Regions from separate parts of the Desulfosporosinus sp. SYSU MS00001 genome, predicted to be linked through region 1. Evidence: riboswitches for the same ligand, from Rfam matches in the RefSeq annotation. Region 1 holds a riboswitch; each other region holds the start of a gene.
The links. Region 1 has a riboswitch for cobalamin ahead of ACPUYX_RS17250 (ABC transporter ATP-binding protein). Riboswitches for the same ligand answer to the same signal wherever they lie in the genome.
Positions count from the first base shown of each region.

Region 2: another riboswitch for cobalamin. It lies ahead of ACPUYX_RS18520 (energy-coupling factor ABC transporter permease); the one in region 1 lies ahead of ACPUYX_RS17250 (ABC transporter ATP-binding protein).
Region 3: another riboswitch for cobalamin. It lies ahead of cbiE (precorrin-6y C5,15-methyltransferase (decarboxylating) subunit CbiE); the one in region 1 lies ahead of ACPUYX_RS17250 (ABC transporter ATP-binding protein).
Region 4: another riboswitch for cobalamin. It lies ahead of ACPUYX_RS14885 (HoxN/HupN/NixA family nickel/cobalt transporter); the one in region 1 lies ahead of ACPUYX_RS17250 (ABC transporter ATP-binding protein).

Region 1 covers NZ_JBNFTW010000011.1:42,080-47,121, forward strand. Annotated here, with positions in the region: gene ACPUYX_RS17240 (hypothetical protein) at 1-362, opposite strand, end outside; gene ACPUYX_RS17245 (energy-coupling factor transporter transmembrane component T family protein) at 395-1,138, opposite strand; gene ACPUYX_RS17250 (ABC transporter ATP-binding protein) at 1,113-2,657, opposite strand; cobalamin riboswitch at 2,733-2,908, opposite strand; gene ACPUYX_RS17255 (peptide deformylase) at 2,992-3,486, opposite strand; gene ACPUYX_RS17260 (DUF523 domain-containing protein) at 3,599-4,042, opposite strand; gene ACPUYX_RS17265 (YdeI/OmpD-associated family protein) at 4,382-4,978, shown strand; gene ACPUYX_RS17270 (MerR family transcriptional regulator) at 5,007-5,042, opposite strand, start outside.
Region 2 covers NZ_JBNFTW010000013.1:511-5,552, reverse strand. Annotated here, with positions in the region: gene ACPUYX_RS18535 (energy-coupling factor ABC transporter ATP-binding protein) at 1-643, opposite strand, end outside; gene cbiQ (cobalt ECF transporter T component CbiQ) at 933-1,715, opposite strand; gene ACPUYX_RS18525 (energy-coupling factor ABC transporter substrate-binding protein) at 1,728-2,054, opposite strand; gene ACPUYX_RS18520 (energy-coupling factor ABC transporter permease) at 2,054-2,806, opposite strand; cobalamin riboswitch at 2,986-3,175, opposite strand; tRNA gene ACPUYX_RS18515 (tRNA-Cys) at 4,586-4,659, opposite strand; tRNA gene ACPUYX_RS18510 (tRNA-Arg) at 4,870-4,946, opposite strand; tRNA gene ACPUYX_RS18505 (tRNA-Lys) at 4,955-5,030, opposite strand; tRNA gene ACPUYX_RS18500 (tRNA-Asp) at 5,035-5,042, opposite strand, start outside.
Region 3 covers NZ_JBNFTW010000007.1:88,186-93,227, reverse strand. Annotated here, with positions in the region: gene cobI (precorrin-2 C(20)-methyltransferase) at 1-725, opposite strand, end outside; gene cobM (precorrin-4 C(11)-methyltransferase) at 1-7, opposite strand, end outside; gene cbiE (precorrin-6y C5,15-methyltransferase (decarboxylating) subunit CbiE) at 722-1,975, opposite strand; cobalamin riboswitch at 2,110-2,289, opposite strand; gene ACPUYX_RS13705 (YtxH domain-containing protein) at 2,612-3,034, shown strand; gene cbiD (cobalt-precorrin-5B (C(1))-methyltransferase CbiD) at 3,321-4,451, opposite strand; gene ACPUYX_RS13695 (energy-coupling factor transporter transmembrane component T family protein) at 4,769-5,042, opposite strand, start outside.
Region 4 covers NZ_JBNFTW010000008.1:80,564-85,605, forward strand. Annotated here, with positions in the region: gene ACPUYX_RS14870 (FadR/GntR family transcriptional regulator) at 93-779, opposite strand; gene ACPUYX_RS14875 (YkgJ family cysteine cluster protein) at 847-1,206, opposite strand; gene ACPUYX_RS14880 (metallophosphoesterase) at 1,254-2,405, opposite strand; cobalamin riboswitch at 2,505-2,695, shown strand; gene ACPUYX_RS14885 (HoxN/HupN/NixA family nickel/cobalt transporter) at 2,813-3,835, shown strand; gene ACPUYX_RS14890 (precorrin-6A/cobalt-precorrin-6A reductase) at 3,878-4,606, shown strand; gene ACPUYX_RS14895 (SHOCT domain-containing protein) at 4,803-5,042, opposite strand, start outside.

The sequences.
Region 1 (5,042 bases):
CAGCCCAACATAGCTACAAGGTGGTGGCTTAATTTCGTCATCGATAACTTAACAGCAATCAAGGAGTAAACAATGGAACCGATCGTATTGGCAAATAAGAAGAAAAAGGCTAAAGGGGAATAGGCTGTTGCCATGGCTACAATAGCTTCCACTAATCCTGCAATAATACCCGCTGGTTGTTTGTACATTAAAACAATAAGGCCCGTAAAGAATGCCCAACATGTACCATTAAGCAGTAAAAGAGTGGGATCTAAAATACCGTCGATTCGTCCCGTTATCTGCTCCATGATTACAAATACAATCCCGATAATGACAGCTCCTACAAGTGCTTTGGTGTCAGTCCTAAACAATTTTTCTTTCACGTTATTCTCCTCCTAAATCATTAATTATGGTCTTATATTAATGGCAACAGCCTTGTTGTTATGCTGAGGCTTATTACCAAGAACATCGAGGCAATTATTACAACATCATAAGACTTCAGGGCTATATCCGATGAAAACGTTCGATTTTTACTCCGCCCGTAACCTCTTAACTCCATAGCTAAGGCTATTTCCGTTGAGCGACGAACTGCACGATATAAAAAAGGCAGGAAGGTTGGAATAATTGCTTTCAGATCATCCCAAACGCTATCCATTTTGAGGCCCCTGGTTCGCTGGCTGTCGATGATCGACTGATATTCTTCTTTCATAAGGGGTAAAAAACGTACGCCTAGACCCACCAGCATGGCAAAACGATAGGGAATTTTAAATTTTACAAGCATCAGGGTAAAGTCTTGAGCTGAGGCGGAGGTAAAGAACTGTAGACTGGCATAGAAAATAAGTGTCGCTTTCAGTATGCCGGTAATCGCCAGCGGCAGAGCGTCGCTGTAGATTTTAATGATGCCCCATTGATAAATCAAAGTACCCTCCCGGCAAAACAGTAACTGAATAATCAAGATCTGAAGCCCCAAAAGCAAAAGAATGATTACCATAGCCTTAGAGTGTTTAAATGAACCACTTAGAATTAACGAGGACGTAATACACACCAGTAACGTAATTCCTAATTGAGCAGCAGTTTGACTGAGCAGTGCAAAGTAAATCATCAAAATATACCAGACAAGCTTAGTGCGGGGATCAAATTTCGGAAGTGCCAGTGTCATCATAACCCTCCTTGAAAGTATCAGTGTTTGGGAAATCCAGACCAATCGCCTTCAGTTCCTCACGATGCCGCTCTATGTCTTTTGTCTCAATATCCAGCCTGATGCGATGCTTATATAGGGCAACTAAGCGGTTTGAATAGTCTTTTGCCATGGCCAGATCATGGGTAATCAACAGAATGGTTTTGCCGTTGTTCGATAAGTCATAGAGTTTCTCCATAATCATATAGCCTTGGTTCTCATCCAGGCCAGAGGTGGGCTCATCAGCAATAATGAACTCCGGATCACCGGCAAGTATCGATGCTAATGCCAGAAGTTGACGCTGACCACGGCTTAGACGCTGGGGATGCATTTCCTTGTAATCCGCCAGTCCTACGAATTGCAAACATTCATCAACTTTCTGATTTAGAAAATCATTTCGTTCACCCCTTAGCTTTAAGGAAAAACCCACCTCTTCCTCCAAAGTGCTAGCAAAAATCTGATGGTCTGGGTTTTGAAATAAAAATCCGACACGAGCCAATATCGTTCTCAGGTTTCCTTTTTTAATGATCTGATCAAACAAGCGAATTTCACCCTTGGCAGGCTTGAGTAAACCAATAAGTAATTTCGCCAAGGTTGATTTTCCTGAACCATTCAAACCGACAACTGACAAAAAATCACCTTTAAATACTTCTAAATTAATATTTTCACAACCCGGTAATTGATTATTATATTGATAGGAAACATCACTGATTTTAGCTATGCTCTCCCTGGGTTTATTACTGTCAACATAAAAATGCCTGCCATTTCTGAGCATTTCTTTCCGGTACTTGATTTGGTACCAGTAATATTCCCTGGGTGAGTATTCCTTTTTAAGTTCACCGTCTTCAAGAATCAAAACTCTGTTAGCGTAGTTAAGCACTTCTTCAATTCGGTCCATAACCAAAACTATCGTGAGATTCTGAGTTTGATTTAACTCCCCAAGCCGCTTATAGATCTCCTGGCGGCCTTGTGGGTCCAGTTCGGCAGTGGGTTGATCAAGAATTAGAATCGGAACTTTGAGGGCTAATACTCCTGCTAAAACAACGCGCTGGGCCTGCCCACCTGAAAGAGACGAAGTTTGTCTCTTTTCGTAACCACGCAAACCCACAAACTCCAGCGTATTTTTAACAACCTGATCAATTTGTTCATAAGGAAGCTCTTGATTTTCGAGTCCGAAGGCAACGTTCTCATAGACATTTAAACTAATGATTTGATTATCGGGTTCCTGCATCATGTATCCCATATAATCCAACATTCTATTGAGAGGTATTTCTTTAATGTCTTGTCCCATAATTGTTACTGTTCCTGTTAATTCTGCGTTATGGTAATGAGGAATCGCACCTGTTAGGACATGTAATAATGCTGATTTTCCCGAGGCCACCCCCCCGGTAATGACGATGAAATCTCCTTGATTAATTTCTAAATTGATGTTTTTAAGTACCGTCTTCTCATTATTCGGGAACTTGAGTTTTTCAATTCTAATTTTGGCAATTACATTCATGGCAATCTCCCTGTAATGTTGACTAAGAACAAAAAAGTTCTAGCTTAAAAAAAGCTAGAACTTTACCTTTGTCCTCTTTGCATTATTTTATAGGCAGGTCTCCTGACTTATAGACTCCAATGAACGCCTTCCCAGTTACCCAGTGGCATATGTACATTTTCAACGTCTAACTACAGTGGTGGGTCCGTCCAGGATTTTTACCTGGTTCCCTATTATCCCCAATTAGGGGCACCTATAAAAAATTGTATTTAATTTGTTAACTACTAAAATAATAGAATAGTTTGTTTAGTTTGTCAAATAAATTTCTACATCATACGCCTGACTTCCAGATGCCTCAATTAGACAATTCACTTCGCAAAAAGAATGATTTATTATCAATCGCTCTCATCGTAGCCAAGATCCCGTCGAGGTGGTCATACTCATGTTGTAACAGTTCCGACAAATCTCCTTCCAACATCATTTTTTGAGGTTTCCATTGCAGGTCTAAATAGTTGATCGTACATCTTCTATACCTCTTTACCCTAACCAGGAGTTGCGGAAAGCTCATACAATCGTCAATAATCTCCATCATTTCAGCATCGATAAACTCTAACGTTGGATTGATGAAAATGACAGGTTCATCAATATACATATATAAAAGTCGTTTAAATATGCCTATCTGAGGAGACGCAATAGCTCTACCTGCGCCATATTTATTTCTAAAATCGATCAGTGTATCATGCAAATCATTAACAATCGGCGCTAACTCTTCGAGTTCGCTTTCTTGTACTGTTTCACTAACTTTATATAACTTGGGATTACCGAGTAGTAGAATCTCTCTGATTGCCATCCCTAAATTTTCACCTTTCTTTCAGTCTGCCAACATTTAATCTTTGCAACGCAATCCAGGTACGAATTTCCCACTTCGAAACTAAACTACCACCAAGACTTTATCCCAGCGGTCATTCTTTCTTGAATATAAAGTCTTCTTCTGTATAAACCCTAATACCGTTTTCCAATAATAATTCAGCAGTGAATCCATAGCCATTTAACAGAGTTCCGCTAAACGTCCCATCATAAATCAGACCAGATCCACATGAGGGACTCCTTGCTTTTAAGATGGCGGTATTTATTCCGATGGTTTTGGCAATAGTTAATGTTTGCTGTGCACCACGTTTATAAACTTCAGTAAAATCTTCATTGCTTCTACTGATAACCTTTTTCTCACCATCATCAGTAACTAAAATTTCACAACTATCTCTTGGAATACATAGACCTGCAATTACTTCCGGACATATTGGGATCGCTTTGCCATCTTTAACGAGTTTTACTATCTCTTCAATTTTCGTGTTTTTGCCATCATATCTACAATTAATTCCCGCAAGGCAGGCACTAACTAAAAGCAAACTTTACCCCCCATTTTTGATAATATTTTCTAAAGCCTAAGACGATTGCCCGAGTCCCGAGACGCAAAAGCCCTCATCAAACGCCCCCCAACTTGAAAACCGCCTCCGATGCCCCTGACCCTACACAATACTCCTCACTGGAGCATCAGCTAACCTTTATCGAGACGGTTACTTCGTCTTAAAGTTAACGGTGCGCTGATATAGCATGGGGTGAGTGATAATTGAAGAAAGTATGGAAAATTTAACTACTAATTAAGCTTATGTTTTTTGCTAATCCTAAAGATAATTCGTAATCTAGTCAGACAAGCAACTGCACATTAAATTTTCAAGGGGGGCTCCATGACGACAAATAGCAAAATTAATCCTAAGGTTGAGGAATTTTTGAGTAAAGCCCAAAAGTGGCAAGATGAATATGGGAAGTTGAGAAATATCGTTCTTAGCTGTGGGTTGACCGAAGAATTTAAGTGGATGCATCCTTGTTACACATTTGAGGGAAAGAACATAGTTTTAATCCATGGATTTAAAGAATACTGTGCTCTTCTGTTTACCAAAGGTGCCTTGTTAAAAGATCCAAATGGGATCCTAATCCAACAAACGGAAAATGTTCAGCAGGGGCGCCAGATTCGCTTCAACAATGTTCAGGAAATAGTCGCCTTGGAAGCCATCTTGAAAGCCTATATTTATGAAGCTATTGAGGTGGAAAAGGCCGGTTTGAAGGTGATTAAAAAAGAGACTTCAGATTTCACTATTCCTGAAGAATTCCAAAAAAAATTAGATGAAAATCCCGCCTTAAAAACTGCTTTTGAAACATTGACCCCCGGACGGCAAAGGGCATACATTTTTTACTTTGCTCAGCCTAAACAATCTAAAACTCGGGAGTCAAGAGTTGAAAAATATATCCCCCAAATTCTCGAAGGAAAGGGATTAAATGATTAGTACTTTGAAAAGTAATGAACTAATTTGCTCAGTTATTATCCGAAATGACTTGATTTATGATTTT
Region 2 (5,042 bases), on a different contig from region 1:
CCTGACAAAAAACAAGAACTCTTTGTGCCCATCGGTAAGCAAAATCCACATCATGTGTAGAAATCAAAATTGTTTTCCCTTCCATACTCAATTTGGATAAAATCTCTTCCAACATCTTGGCATTTAACGGGTCTAACGCAGCCGTTGGTTCATCAAAAATAATGATTTCTGACTTCATGGCAATAATGTCAGCAATAGTGACCTTTTTCTTTTCCCCACCACTTAAATAGTGAGGCGGACGATCTTTAAAATCTAGGATATTCATATAAGTCAGGGCTTCATCGACCCTTCTTATGACTTCCTCTTTAGGAAGTTTTAAATTCATTGGTCCGAACCCTACTTCCGCCCTGACCGTTGAAGCAATAATCTGATTATCTGCATCCTGAAAAACAATTCCAATAGTTTTCCTCAGTTCTTTTAGATTCATTTTATTAATAATAGTGCCCTTATAACGAATTTCTCCATTTTTCGGCGTTAGAACACCATTGACATTCAGGAAAAATGTAGATTTTCCGGCTCCATTTGAACCGATAACTGCAATTTTCTCACCTTCATTAATATCAATACTGACCCCGTCTAATGCTGCTTGTCCGTTTCCATAGATATAATATAAATCGCGGATACTTAAAATTGGTTCTTTCATAGACTCTCCTCATATGATTAAATAGTGTCAAGAAACTCCAGATCTTCCTCAAAAGGAAGTGTTTGCTGCGCACCAGTTTTCATCTAATCGTGAGACCCCCACTTCAAGTGGGAGTGACCCCCGTTCGCTTCGGTGGTGTTAGAGTCCATCCTTCAGCGCGATAGCATTTGTTATGGGCTTGGCGCTTTCGGCGAAAGTGTCCGCAGAACACTTTCGTCACCGAAGCTCCGATGTTCAGTTTTAGCTGAACGAGTTCACTCTTTGATGGTACCTTTAGCGGCGAAGAAATCTATTTAGTAAATCCCCAGATCAAAAACAAAATGGCAATAAATACTGCTGCCGATATTAACTGGATAATGTCTATCTTTTTGTCTTCCTCCAAAAATATCATTTCACCATCATAACATCGAGCTGCCATCGCATCATAATATCCATTTGCCTTTTTCAAAGAAATAACAAGCATATTACTGGCAATCCCTCCGAAGGTATGCAATGATGTCTTGAAATCGCAAAACCCCAGTCGTGAGTTTGCAGAATTCTTCATTTTGGAGTGAACATCTAAAATAATAAAAATATAACGATAAATCATGTTCATCAGTTCAATTATAAGTTTCGGAATATGTGCTTTCCTCATAACAGAGATAATTTCTGAAGATGGTGTTGATAATGTCATCATCTGTAATGCACTAACTGCAGCAAACACTTTTAGGATCATGAAAATTGCCTCTTTGAGCTTCTCCAGGGAGGTAAAAACATAGAAAAGGCCAAGATGTAAATTATATTGTCCTATTGGCTTCCAGGCAAAATCAACGGCAATTGTCAGAGTTGCCAGGAGAATAAAGGAAATTGGAATCGCCAATACCGAAAGATATTCGTGTAATGAAAGACCTCCCTTCATCACGATCAAATATGCCATTCCAAGGATAACTGCAGCAGATACATAGGGATTATTCAGTCCAATGCACAGACTCATTAATAATACTGCAAATAAAACCTTAAACGTGGCATTCCATTTTCTGATTTTCGAAGCATAGGAATAAAAATCAATTTCGAATTCCCCCCCATGTTTCAGAAAAACAACCCCCTAACCTAATTTTTTGCCTGTTTCTTTTTCCCATTTACTTCTTTCAACAAATCTGCCGAGGAAGAAGAACACAACTCCCACGCCGATACCGGTCTGTACACAGAACAATAGACTTTCTACTTCGCCCGGTAATTCTCCACCAATTAATCGATTCATAACCGGTTCAACCCACGGCTTGTAGTCGGTTCCTGTAATTTCTGCAACTATTTTGCTTCCGGCGTCATCAGAACCACCAAACTCTGCTCCTTTTAACATAAACAGAGGAACAACTGCGATCAGTAGTGCAATTAATGATAAAATGATAACTGTTTTTTTCGATTTCGACATTATTCAACACCTCCGTCCATATATCCGATACCTATCAATTCTGATTTTGCATACGTCTCAAGACCAATCACAATAACAACTGTCAAAATACCCTCAATAATTGCCAACGGCACCTGGGTCGGTGCAAATACACCGAGAAACTTAAGAGCAGAGGCAACAACACCGCCGTTCGATGACGGATAGGCAAGTGCCAGCTCAAAACTGGTAATACAATACGTAAATAAATCTCCAATTGAAGCTGCTAGAAAAATCCTAGCATTATTATTGACCTTTAGTTTTTTACACGACATATAAATAACATAGGATATAATCGGGCCAGCAATTGCCATGGAGAAAGTGTTTGCACCCAGCGTGGTAAGTCCGCCATGCGCCAGTAGAATTGCTTGAAAAATAAGTACAATAATACCCAAAATGCTTACTGCAAATGGTCCAAATAAAATTGCAGCAAGTCCTGTACCTGTCATATGTGAACAGCTTCCTGTAACTGATGGAATCTTTAAAGAAGATAAGACGAAAACGAAGGCACCAGCCATTGCTAGCAAGGTCATGGATTTACGATTCTGTGCAGCTTGTTTCTTGATGGCAAAATAACCTGCTGCCAGAAATGGCAGACAGATGAGTCCCCATGCGATACAGTATTTGGGTGGAAGGTATCCTTCCATAATATGCATTGCATAAGCAGCCGGAGTTATTCCGAATAACCCTGCAAAGACCGCAAATAGGCTAACTATTTTCTTTTCCCTTATATTCATAATTGAATCCTCCCCTAACTTTTAAAAAGACCTCTTCCTTATTCTTAATAGACTCCTGCTTGTTCGAATTACCCTCCAACTAAAAAAACCCTTCTACCAACAGAAGGGTTTCTAGCTCAACCGGTATCAGGTAAAATTACCAAAAACACAGGTATACACCTCCCTAACATCCCGTAGGTAGTTCAACTTCGGAATAAGCAGGTCTCCTGGCTTAAGATCATCATCAACTCACGTCTTCCCGGATCGATATCCAGTGACATTTGTGAATTGGCTCCCTTTTACAGTGGCGGGCACCGCGTCAGCTTTAACTGACTTCCCTTTTCAATTCCTTCCCCTCAGGAAAGAATCACTCATTCCAATATTTAACTATAATTATTATAACAAGAAGAAAAGAGTTTGTATAGTGTTTATGTAATTCTAATGGACCTGATTACTTTGTTATCACCATTGTATCTGAGACTCGTTATTATGCAAAAGAAGAAACCCCCGTATCGCTACAGGAGCCCAACAAGGAGGTTAAAGTGAACGCCAATCCACTTTAACTAATAAAAGGTTATCATTACATATATCCCCTGTCGATAGAATGTTGATATGTTATTAATGGCTTTTATTAATAACAGAAACTTTTCCTTTAAATTAAGGAAAACTCCAACTATAAATCAGACTAAGTAGTAGGGGATAATTTATGTACAGTATATATTATTCCTCCTGTTTGTCTGAAGATCTAATCAACTCAAGCATAAAAACATACTTTGTTTCCATATAACTGTATTGCCACCGGAAATAGCAAAAACATACATATTGAATCTTCAAAATTACACGAATGTCGGATGTCCGGAAAACGCCGGAGTCTTTCCCAGTATGGGAGTTGGAAGAAGTACCAAAAAGTGACCAGAAGCGAAAAACTCAAAAATGGATTAACCTGTGCCTAAAGATATCCGCTCATAGAGCATATCGGGTCGCCCTGCCTTATCATCGCTACGGCAGATAGAGACCGTTTCGCTCTCGGCCGAGACAACACTCATTTTACACTCACGTATGCCCAGCTTTATGCTCCGACATTGGGGTTCGGCACTTCTTGCTGGTCCGGCTTGTTCGAGTACCGCGCCACAAGTGAGTACAAGCCACTGTTAGACTATTAAAGTTCTCCAATAACAAAATCGTCACAGGCACCCTGCTTACCGGATATCCGTCTAGTCTTTTAAGAGACTTGTAGGCCAAGAATTTTATACTAATATTATTTGCTTCCTCTATGTTTCATCAAGTAGGCTGGCCACCCATTCGGAAACATCATCTGCCAAATGAGAACGTAGAGAAACATTCAAATCCAATTTATCAAAAGTTTTAACTCGACATATATCTTTAAAAACATTCTCTAGCTTTGGTGGACAAACTACCATCCATGTTTACTTCCTGCTTTTTAATTGCATCTTTCCTGCAATACCTGCTTCTTCACCATTATGTATTTCTTGACCTTCTCCAACAAGGCCATCACAGACCAGTCTGAAATCTTCTCGGCTATTTCAATTATTAAGTCTGGCTCAGATTTATTAACCTTGTGCTTTTCAAAAACCTGGCTTTTGCCCCATAAGCGTTGAGCCTCATCAAAAATAAAAAACACCGACCCAAAAAGATCAGTTGTTTGTTAAAATCTATTATGCTTATTTCAACTTTCGTTATGGTGCTGATGACCGGAATCGAACCGGTACGGGCTATTAACCCGCGGGATTTTGAGTCCCGTGCGTCTGCCTGCCAGTTCCGCCACATTGGCAAAAATATTGGAGGCGGCACCCAGATTTGAACTGGGGATAAAGGTTTTGCAGACCTCTGCCTTACCACTTGGCTATGCCGCCAAAGAATAACTTATGGAGCGGGTGATGAGAATCGAACTCACGTAGCTAGCTTGGAAGGCTAGTGCTCTGCCATTGAGCAACCGAGGAACATATTATGGCGGAGAAGGAGGTATTTGAACCCTGGCAGCAGTTACCCACTCTAACGGTTTTCCAAACCGTCCTCTTCAGCCACTTGAGTACTTCTCTGAGCTACAACGGCATATTTGTTTTTGGTGCGCTCGGAGAGATTCGAACTCCCGGCCTTCTGATTCGTAGTCAGACGCTCTATCCAGCTGGGCTACGAGCGCAATTTTTTTGGTGAGCCATCCGCGACTCGAACGCGGGACACCCTGATTAAAAGTCAGGTGCTCTACCGACTGAGCTAATGGCTCATTTTGGCGACC
Region 3 (5,042 bases), on a different contig from region 1:
CCCTCACCGTTTTCCCTCCCTAATAAATCCTTTTTGACCAAGAGCAGGCTAAGGTAATCGATCTTATTGGTTTGGAAATCTTCCGGCTTTGGTTCCCAACAAATTTGCTCTCCGTGCTGACCTAAACGTGTAAGCAAAACGGCTTTTCTGTCTCGCTCTTGGAGAAGGTTGAGAATTTCCGGAAGCCTGCGCGAAACTTTCATCAAAACTAAATTAGGAAAATCAAGATATTGGTCAACGTCTTCCGTACTCGGCAGGACCACTAAGGGCTCATCTCCCGTGGCAAGCGGCAAATTAATTTTCGCGGCCGCGGCTGCCATAGCTGTAATACCAGGAACAGTAGTAATTAATTCGGAAGGTAATTGCTCTTGAAGAAGGTTCAGCAGGTAACTGTAAGTACTATATAAGGAAGAATCACCTAACGTAATAAAGGCAATAGATTTACCTATCTTCAGCTCATGTAAGAGCATTTCTGCTCCGTCTCGCCAGGCCTTGGCTAAAACCTGTTGATCGGACGTCATGGGCATTTCCAGTTCCAGCAAACGCACATTAGCCGGGCAGTGGACTTTGGCAATGTCCCAAGCAACACTTTCTCTTTCCATTTTTGATTTTGGAATAGCCACCAAATCTACCGTTTGCAGGACATCGACGGCTTGCAGAGTTAGAAGGCGAGGATCTCCCGGGCCAACTCCGACTCCATAAAATTTACCCCATGTTGTTGTCATAATCTTACCCCTTTTCGTGCAGATAGTATAAAGATGGGATTTAAGGCTTGGGCCATATGCAGATTGTGAACGGGCTGCCAGCGGACAGCTTGAAGAGAAACAATATCAATATCCTGATAGTCCAGTTCTGAAAGTAATTTTACTCCCTGAGACATAGTTTCAAGGGTGACGGCTGTAATGACGATCCTGCCACCTTCAAGAAGCGGCACATTTAATAAAATATCCTCCAGCCGCCCTTTACTTCCCCCAATGATACAGACATTAACTGGTGGAAGTTCCGGAAAAACATCGGGGGCGCTTCCGGGAATTAAATGAAGATTTGAAACGCCAAACTTCTGCTGATTAGCAAGAATCAAGGCTTGGGCTTCAGGATTATGCTCAATGGCATAGACAACTCCCTCCGGGACTAAACCGGCAGCTTCAATACTAATACTCCCAGTGCCTGCGCCAATGTCAACAATACTGTCAGATCTGGAGATTTGGGCTTTAGCGAGAACTTGAACTCGGATCTCCGACTTAGTCATTGGAACATTTCCCCGCAAAAATTCCTGATCCGGTATCCCTATTCGTCCTCGGAGTACGTTATTCGCCGAATTATGTGCTGAATTCTTTGCCTGATCATCTATTACCGGATCTAGCTCCGGATGCAAAATAAGAATTGCATTCTTCAAGGAGGCACCTTCTTGAGCTAGATGCCTGGCGTCCATAGTTTGCCATAGCTCTTCAGGGTAAGCTAACGCATTCCCCATTGAAATATTCGGATTTTGTCCAAGATCAATATAAAATTGGGCGACTCTTTGCGGAGTGTTCGTCCCTCCGGTTAATACTCCCGTCAGACGTCTTATTTGGGTAGGAAGTACTGATAAATCCCGTCCGTGGACACTTACAAAATCAGCCTCTTGCCAAGGGAGTCCTGCTCGGGCAAAGGCAAATTGAAGAGAACTGATTCCGGGGTAGACTTCTATTTGCTCTCCCGGAAATTCCTTTTTTAGTCTGGGCAAAAGGCTGAAAAAGCCTGGATCACCCGAGACAAGAACTCCTATCTCTTTCTCAGCCAATAAGGCCGTTCTAATGACCTCAAGGCTGGCCTTAAGGTCTCCCGTTAAACAGTGTTGACCACCCAAGAAATCAGGAAAAAGCTTGAGAGCTCTAGATCCTCCAATTAAAACCTCACAGTTCATAGCCAGATCTATAACGGCCGGCGGCAGCCATTCTGTTCTTCCGGGACCGATTCCGATTACCTTCAACATTGATTTCCCTTCTTCCGTGGTTGACTAACGTTTTGCCAAAACCTTACTTGGAACTTTGGGACAATTAAAAAAGAGCCTGAGCGGCTCGTATGGTTTATCCTTTAATAAACACACACATCTCCTATCGCTCGTAGGTCTGTGAATTACTTAAGGAAGGTTTTCTGGCTTCAAATCATCATTCTCTTCCTATGTTTACAACAGATAAAGCAATGGAAGAGAACTCCTTGTTCACAGTGGCGGGACCGCGCCGGATTGTCACCGGCTTCCCCTCTTAGATCCTCGTTGCCTGAGGAACCTTAAGTATTTTATAAAATTGTAAAACCTAAATGAGATTTCATTAGATTATCCGAATATCTGAGTATTCTATAAGTATTAACAAAATTCCTCTTTTCAAAAAAATTTAAAATAAAGCTTTACTATCATTGATTAATACTATTTTATAGCTTATTTCTTAATTAGGCAATGTTAAGCAATTTGTTTTAAGCAATTCAAATGGTATTTGGTAATATCCTACAAAGATTATATAATTATTTTAACCATTTATGTTATATTATACCATAAAGCATTTGACACTTCACCGTCTATTAAAGAATAAGATATTTTGCATAGAGTGCAAAGAAAGGAGTTTTTGATAAGATGCCCGAAGGTAAAAAAACTGCGAGTATCGCCTCCGTCGCCATTGCAGCGCTAGTTGGCGGAGTGGCCGGCGCCGTTGTTGGTTTAATGGTCTCACCTAAGAGCGGGGAAGCATTACGTAAAGATATTCAAACAAAAGCAGAAAATCTTGCCGAGCAAGTTCAAGACTGCACAGTTCACCAAGCAGAGGCTTTAAAAGAAACGGGCTCAAACCTGCTCGACAAGGGAAAGAAAATTAAAGAAGATCTTCAAGTCCTCTGGCAGGATTTAAAACCCAAAAAATTAAATTCCATTGACATCGCCAGCTCGTCTGCGGTTGATATCCAGGCGGACTCAGAATCCGAGCCTGAAGTTGTTACGTACTCTTCTGAATCTCCAACTGTTGAAACCCCAATTGAAGATGATATTGAAACACTGCCCTAAACTACACGAATCCTTTACCTAGATTCCATAATAATCAAGAAGCCCTAAAATCGAGCACTCGACTTTAGGGCTTCTCTTAGTGAACTCGTTCAGCTAAAGCTGAACATCGGGGCTTCGGTGACGAAAGTGTCCTGTGGACACTTTCCCCAAAAGCGCCTAGCTCATAACAAATTCTATCGCGAAGGATGGACTCTACCCCCACCGAAGAAATCGAAGGAATAGTATAGCCCCCACTTATGAGGTGGGGGTCTTAGCTGGGGATAAAAAACGTATTACTCCCAGACCATTAAGCCTTACCGACGTTCCATTTCCACTGTTGTTTTGCAACGATCTCTTGAGCATTCATATCCCAGCCTACAGGCTGACCATTCAATAAGGTCATGATGGATCCCACTCGAAGACGGCCAAACGTAAAAGCTTGTGCCCGTTCGCCGGCTAAATGAGCTAAATGATGCAGCAATTCTTGGTGACCAAGGTTTAAAAGTTCTAGAGCAGCTCCCTCCGTTGTAGGGAACTCTGCTAGTGTTCTTAAGGTTTCGGCTTTAATTCCGAAGAGTGCAGCATGAGCCAGTAAAATTTCCGACCGTGCATCAGCCACGCGATTATGTGTGTGGAAGATACCTCCCGAAACTTTAATCAATTTGCCGATATGTCCTAATAAAACGACGTCTTCAATACCTCGGTAAACAGCTTCTTCCAAAAGGTAACCGACAAAATTGCTCATTTGAATAACAGCTTCGGTGGGAACATCAAAACCTTCTGTCGCCACACGAAATCCATAATGTCCTGGAGTTAAAACTATTGCTTTATGTCCGTAGGCCACTGCCTGGTCTAATTCCGGTAAAATCGAGGTTTTGAAGGCTTCTTCGGACATGGGACGAACAATCCCACTAGTTCCCAGAATTGAAATCCCGCCTACGATACCCAGACGGGGGTTTAGGGTGCGTTTTGCAGTCTCTTCGCCTCCCGGAACTTCAATGGTAATTTCAAGTTCTTCCTGGGGAAAGACTTCTCGAACTGCTTCGCGTATCATTCGTCTGGGGACCGAGTTAATAGCCTTTTCACCTACAGGCTGATCCAAGCCTTTTTTAGTGACTGTGCCCACGCCTTGTCCACCACGAATACGAATCTCTCCTTGAGCCGAAAGCTCGCGCACGAGGACACGAATCTCTAAGCCGTCAGTAATATCGGCATCATCTCCGCCATCCTTGATAATACTTGCAGTTGCCCTTGAATTTTCAAGGTTTCCGGAATGGATCGGCATCCCTAAACGAGCTTGATTGGGCAAAGGTATTTCGATTCGTTCCGGCAAACAATCTCCACCCAGGAGAAGGCAAGCTGCTTTGGCAGCACCTGCAGCACAGCTGCCTGTTGTATATCCCTCGCGCCAGGTATGTCGATCTTTGTTTCGCGCCATAGCTATCTCCTATTAGCAATTTATTAGAATCTCATTCAGAGAATTTTCATCTCTCTGCACTTTTTACGTTACGTTATGAGAAGTTATTGTTCTAGTCAGAAAAAATAATTATAAAGTTCGATGTCAGAGAAGTATTCTAATAATCCTAATCCTTTATTAAAATTTGCCAGATATTTATCTAAAGTATAAATGATAATATTTGTCAGTTCAACACTACTACCTCAGCGGACAAGTATTTCCCATATTAAGCATTTGGATAAAGCTAAATTTTCTGTAAGCAATCCAATTTGCCCATAGCCTATCAAACCATTAGATTCTTATAAGAGTCCAAGACGCCATTTGAAACGCAAAAATAAACATAAAAAAGATAAGAAAATAATAACCGTGACTGCCCAAAAATCTCTAGCCGCAATGGCTTTGTCAAGCTTAACCGTCCAAGTCCGAGATAGACCGTACCCTCTGTTCAGCATAGCCATAGATAGGGAATTAGCCATTATTATTGAGTTGATAAACAAGGGGATCATAATGGGGACATAGGAACGAATTGAACCTACAATTCCTTTTCCGTGCAGATTCATTCCTCGTGCCATT
Region 4 (5,042 bases), on a different contig from region 1:
ACCCCCAACAAAGCAAGGTATGAGAACAACTCCCACTTGAAGTGGGAGTCTTACGATTGGATAAATCTCAAAGTACAAATTCGAAAATAAGTTTAATCTTCAACAAATCCAAAACCTCTCATGGCATGAATAATATGCAGCTTCATAGCAGTTTTGGCTCCCTCAGCATCACGAGCTGCTAAAAATTCCATAATCATGCGATGATCATTTAGCGTATTGCGAACCATTTCTTCATTGGTATCCGACAAAGGGACCCCTTTGTTGATAGCTTGGTAAAGAACCGGCATCAGTTGATTCATAAACTCATTATGGGTCGCTTTAGCAATGGCCTGATGAAAGGCCTGTTCAACTTCAGTTCGATCTTCTTTTTTTATGATCAGTTCTTCTTCTAACTTGCCATAATACAAAATTCGCTCAAGTTCTTTATCAGTCGCACGTTTTGCAGCATAATAAGCCGATTGCGGTTCAAAAATAAGCCGCATTTCGTAGAGATCTTGGATATCTGGTTTAAATGCGGAAAGCTCCTTTAATCCATAAGCCTTATTTAAATCCAGGTTATCTTTGACATAAGTTCCCTTACCACGCTGGATTTCCAAGACATTATGAGCGATTAAGATGCGAATAGCTTCTCGCAGTGTCGTACGACTCACTTGTAATTTACCCGCAAGCTCATTCTCATTGGGAAGCTTATCCCCTATTGAAAATTTTTTGTCGATAGTAATCATTGCCAGAATGTCTTCCGCGACATCCTCCGCTAAGCTTCTGCCATCCCTAGCCATCGTCTGCCTCCTTTTCAGAGAAATCGGTCATCTTGCCGAGAAACTTCGTTCAAAAGATAGCCGCTGCCTAATTCAGCAGTAAATCAAAGTCCTTCCAGGTAAAATCCACCGACAAAATACCGATAGGATCTTCAGTAACAACCCAGTTTAAATCTTTAGAAGCTTCCGGCTTTCTAAAACAAATTAAATTCTTATAATGTCCAAAGGCACGGCATATGGAAGGCCTCGCTTTATGAATACCGCAAATATCCTTATCCAGATCATAGAAAATGCAAGTTCCAAAATAACGCTTTTGCTTTTTTAGCTCAGATCGTCTTACCTCAGGCATTAACTTAAGAGCTGTTTTTATGGACCTAAGATCTTGTATTGTGATGGGAACAGGACCACAGCATAATCCCCTACACTCTTTACAGGGCAAACTTTCCATATAGCAACACCACCTAACTATATGCGCTATTATTTTTAACGACCGGACTACTTAAACTTAATCGTGATATCTACAATTTCGGGTGTATTTCCCAACCTAATCGGCGGACCCCAGGTTCCATATCCTGAGGAAACGATGAGTTGAAAGTTTCCTTTTTTAAGGTAGCCCCAATCGTCTTCAAAAATTCGACGGGTAATTAAGCGAATCGGAAACAACTGTCCTGCATGAGTATGACCTGACAGCTGTAGATCAACCCCTTGCTGAACTGGTTCCTCCAATTGTAATGGTTGATGATCCATAACAATAATAGGCAGAGAATGATTAACTCCCTGGAGCAAGGTTTGCAGAGATTTTCTCTGAACCCCATTATAGCGAGATCCGGATCGATCATCCCTTCCAACTAAATAGAAACTTCCATCAATTTCCTGACTGCTGTCCTTCAATACTCTTACACCGGCTGCATCCAAATATTTGGCAGCTTCTTCAGCATTTCCTCCAATATACTCATGATTGCCCAACACCGCAAAGGCCCCGTACTGGGCTTTTAGTTTTTCGAAGGCCTCCGTCATTTCCTGCTTATTAACCGCTTCAACATTCTCGTCAAATACGTCTCCAGCAAACAATACCAGGTCAGGATGCAATTGATTGATCATTCCAACCATCTTGGTCAGATAACTATTATGGATAATCGTTCCGAGATGAATGTCCGATACCATCACAACATGCAATTGTTTTAGAGATCCCGCCTGTTTGGCTATTGTAATATCATAATGATTTATCCGCGGGTTTCGCGCATTCCAGGCTCCGAAGCCTACAATTCCCAGCACAAGAACGAAGATTGCCAATCCAAAAGCAGGATTTAGGCTTTCCTTCAGAGGAATAAGATGAAAAATATGGTTTACTAAACGCAAGAGATCTATGGCAGCAATGATTAATAAAAAGTAAAACATAAAGGCCATCCAATAGGCCCCAATTAGATTTAAGCCTTCGTAAAGCCCCTGAGGCAGAAATTTTTGCAGAAAGCGGGCAATTAAATAGGACAATGAAATCAGCGCAAAGACAAACCAATAGGCTTTAAAAGGAATAAAGGGAATATAACTAAATAAAGCCTGCCAGCCACGCAGGCCGATATAATAATTAATCCCTCCATAGACAAGAAAAAAAACAATTCCTATTAAGATGAAAAATGGATTAAACATTTGAACACTTCCACCCCCGATTTTATAACTATAACACATGGTTTACATTTAATGAACTTACTGTACAAAATCACTTCATTCATGTTATTATTAGAATAAACTAAATAGTTAAGAACAAGTGATCCCTTCCTGAGGGAAAAGGATTGAAAAGGAAAGTCAGTTAAAAGCTGACGCGGTGCCCGCCACTGTAAAAGGGAATCAATTCACACAATGTCACTGGGACAAACCTGGGAAGACGTGAGTTGATAATGATCTTGAGCCAGGAGACCTGCTTATTCTTAAGCCAAACTGCCTACGGGAATGTTAGGGGGTATATATTTGTATTATCTTTAAGCCCTTCTCTTAGCAGAAGGGCTTTTGGTTTTGTCTGAGATCATAATTACTTCACGGGTTAGGAGAGAGGGCCTATGAATAACTCCGCCAAAGGTATTTGGAATCGTCATCGCTGGCTTCCTTATGGTGTTTCTGTCACCGGTATACATTTTCTGGGCATAATCATGCTGTTGTTAAATTTAAAACAATTTCCTCAGTTACTGGGATTTGCTTTTCTCGCTTATACCTTAGGCCTGCGTCATGCCTTTGATGCGGATCATATTGCAGCTATTGACAATACAGTGCGCAAAATGATCCAACAAGAAAAAGACCCTATGGGAGTCGGTTTTTTCTTCTCGATTGGTCATTCAACCGTTGTCTGTATCATGTCCATTATTACTGCTGTTTCTATGCATTGGGCACAACAAAACATCCCTCAAATACAAAATTTCGCCAGCATAATAGGGACCGCAGTTGCCGGAGGATTTCTTTTGCTTATAGGGTTGTTTAACCTTTACATTTGGTTTGATATCTTTGGCTTTTTTAAGAAAATGCGTCAAGGCGAATTTGATGAAGAAAACCTTGATGAACTCTTATTGAATCGAGGATTCGTAACCCGTTTTTTTAAACCTCTCTATCGATTTATAAATAAAAGTTGGCATGTTTATCCTTTAGGCTTTCTCTTCGGGCTTAGTTTTGATACAGCTTCGGAAGTTGCATTACTCGCCATTTCTGCTACACTCGGTACTAAAGGCATGCCCATGACAGCAATTCTTTCTTTGCCTGTTATATTTGCAGCAGGCATGAGTTTGATGGATACAGCAGACGGGGTTTTTATGACGACAGCATATCATTGGGCATTTTCTACCCCTCTGCGTAAAATTTATTATAATCTTTCGGTTACAGGTTTATCGGTTATTGCCGCCCTAGTTATTGGGATTATTGAACTCGCGCAAATACTGTCAACCAAGCTGGGTTACCATAGCAATTTTTGGGTCTGGGTCCAAAGTCTCAACTTTGGTTCTATCGGCTACATACTTGTCAGCCTTTTCGTTATTACTTGGGCAGTTTCTTATATCGTATGGAAGGTCATGGATTTGGAAAATTGCCTGAACTAATTGCCCCTTCAAGCTATTGCTCACTAACGGAGGTTAACAAACATGATTGTTCTTTTGGGGGAATCTCCAGCAGCACGTGAATTGAATACGCAGTTAACGGCTAGAAACATTGATGTTATTCAGAGACAATACTGGTCTGAAGAAACTCCCTTACCGTCTCATCCTGCATTAGTTGTTGATGCCAGTCACCCTTCTATGAGTACTAAATTCAGTTCTTTGCGACGCTGGTGCGAGGAACTGAACATTCCTTTTATCCGCTTAGAGCGACCAGAAACTAAAGTTCCCTCCAGCCCCTTAATTTTTCCTGTCTATGATTGGGAAGAAGCACTGGCCCTGCTTGAACAACGTATTAATACCTTGCGCAAGCAAAAAGGCCATACAATTACCGTCTTTATTACGACAGGCAGCCACCAGCTTCAAACAATTACCACTAGTTCTTTTGCCCAATCAGTGCGTCTCGTGGCGAGAATTTTACCCGAAGGACATTTAGTGCAAAAATGTCGGGAAGCTGGTTTGCATCCCCGGGATATTGTAGCTATGCAAGGTCCATTTTCCAAAGAAATTAATAAAGCCCTTTTTAAGTTTTACGGCGCGGATATTGTTCTTACACGAGACAGCGGTCTTGCCGGAGGAACAGACACAAAGATCTCAGCAGCTTTAGAGCTTGGTTTAGATATTGTTCTGGTCAGAAAAGCCAAAACCAATAATGGTTTAACCGTAAACAGCCCTCAAGAGCTTCTTAATTGGCTGGATCAAAAACTTCCCAGCTAAGAGCTCAGCAAACATATTAATCACAACTTTTGAATCTGTAAAGAAAGCTCTGTTTCTCAAAAGTTATCATTTCTGACAGAATAACAAATCGGTCTGCCAATGATTGTCCATCAGCAGGCCGATTTGTTATATGAGTCTTCTTTTTGTTAAACGGTTTCTTGTTTAGTGCCATGATAATGGTAATACTAACCCGCTACTAACGGCTTTCCAGATCTTGTTTTCTGCTTTGGAATTCAGTGGAATCAATCTCTCCTCGTGCATAACGTTCACGCAGTATATCCAGAGCGCTATTATGGGTGCTAAATCCTTGTGACTGAACTCTTGACCTACTGCGGCGGAAGAGATAGACAGCCAGCAAAATAATAACGACTCCAAATATCAAGGGCATGAAAAAGCCCATCATTCCCATCCCATAGCCGCCATAACCACCATAGCC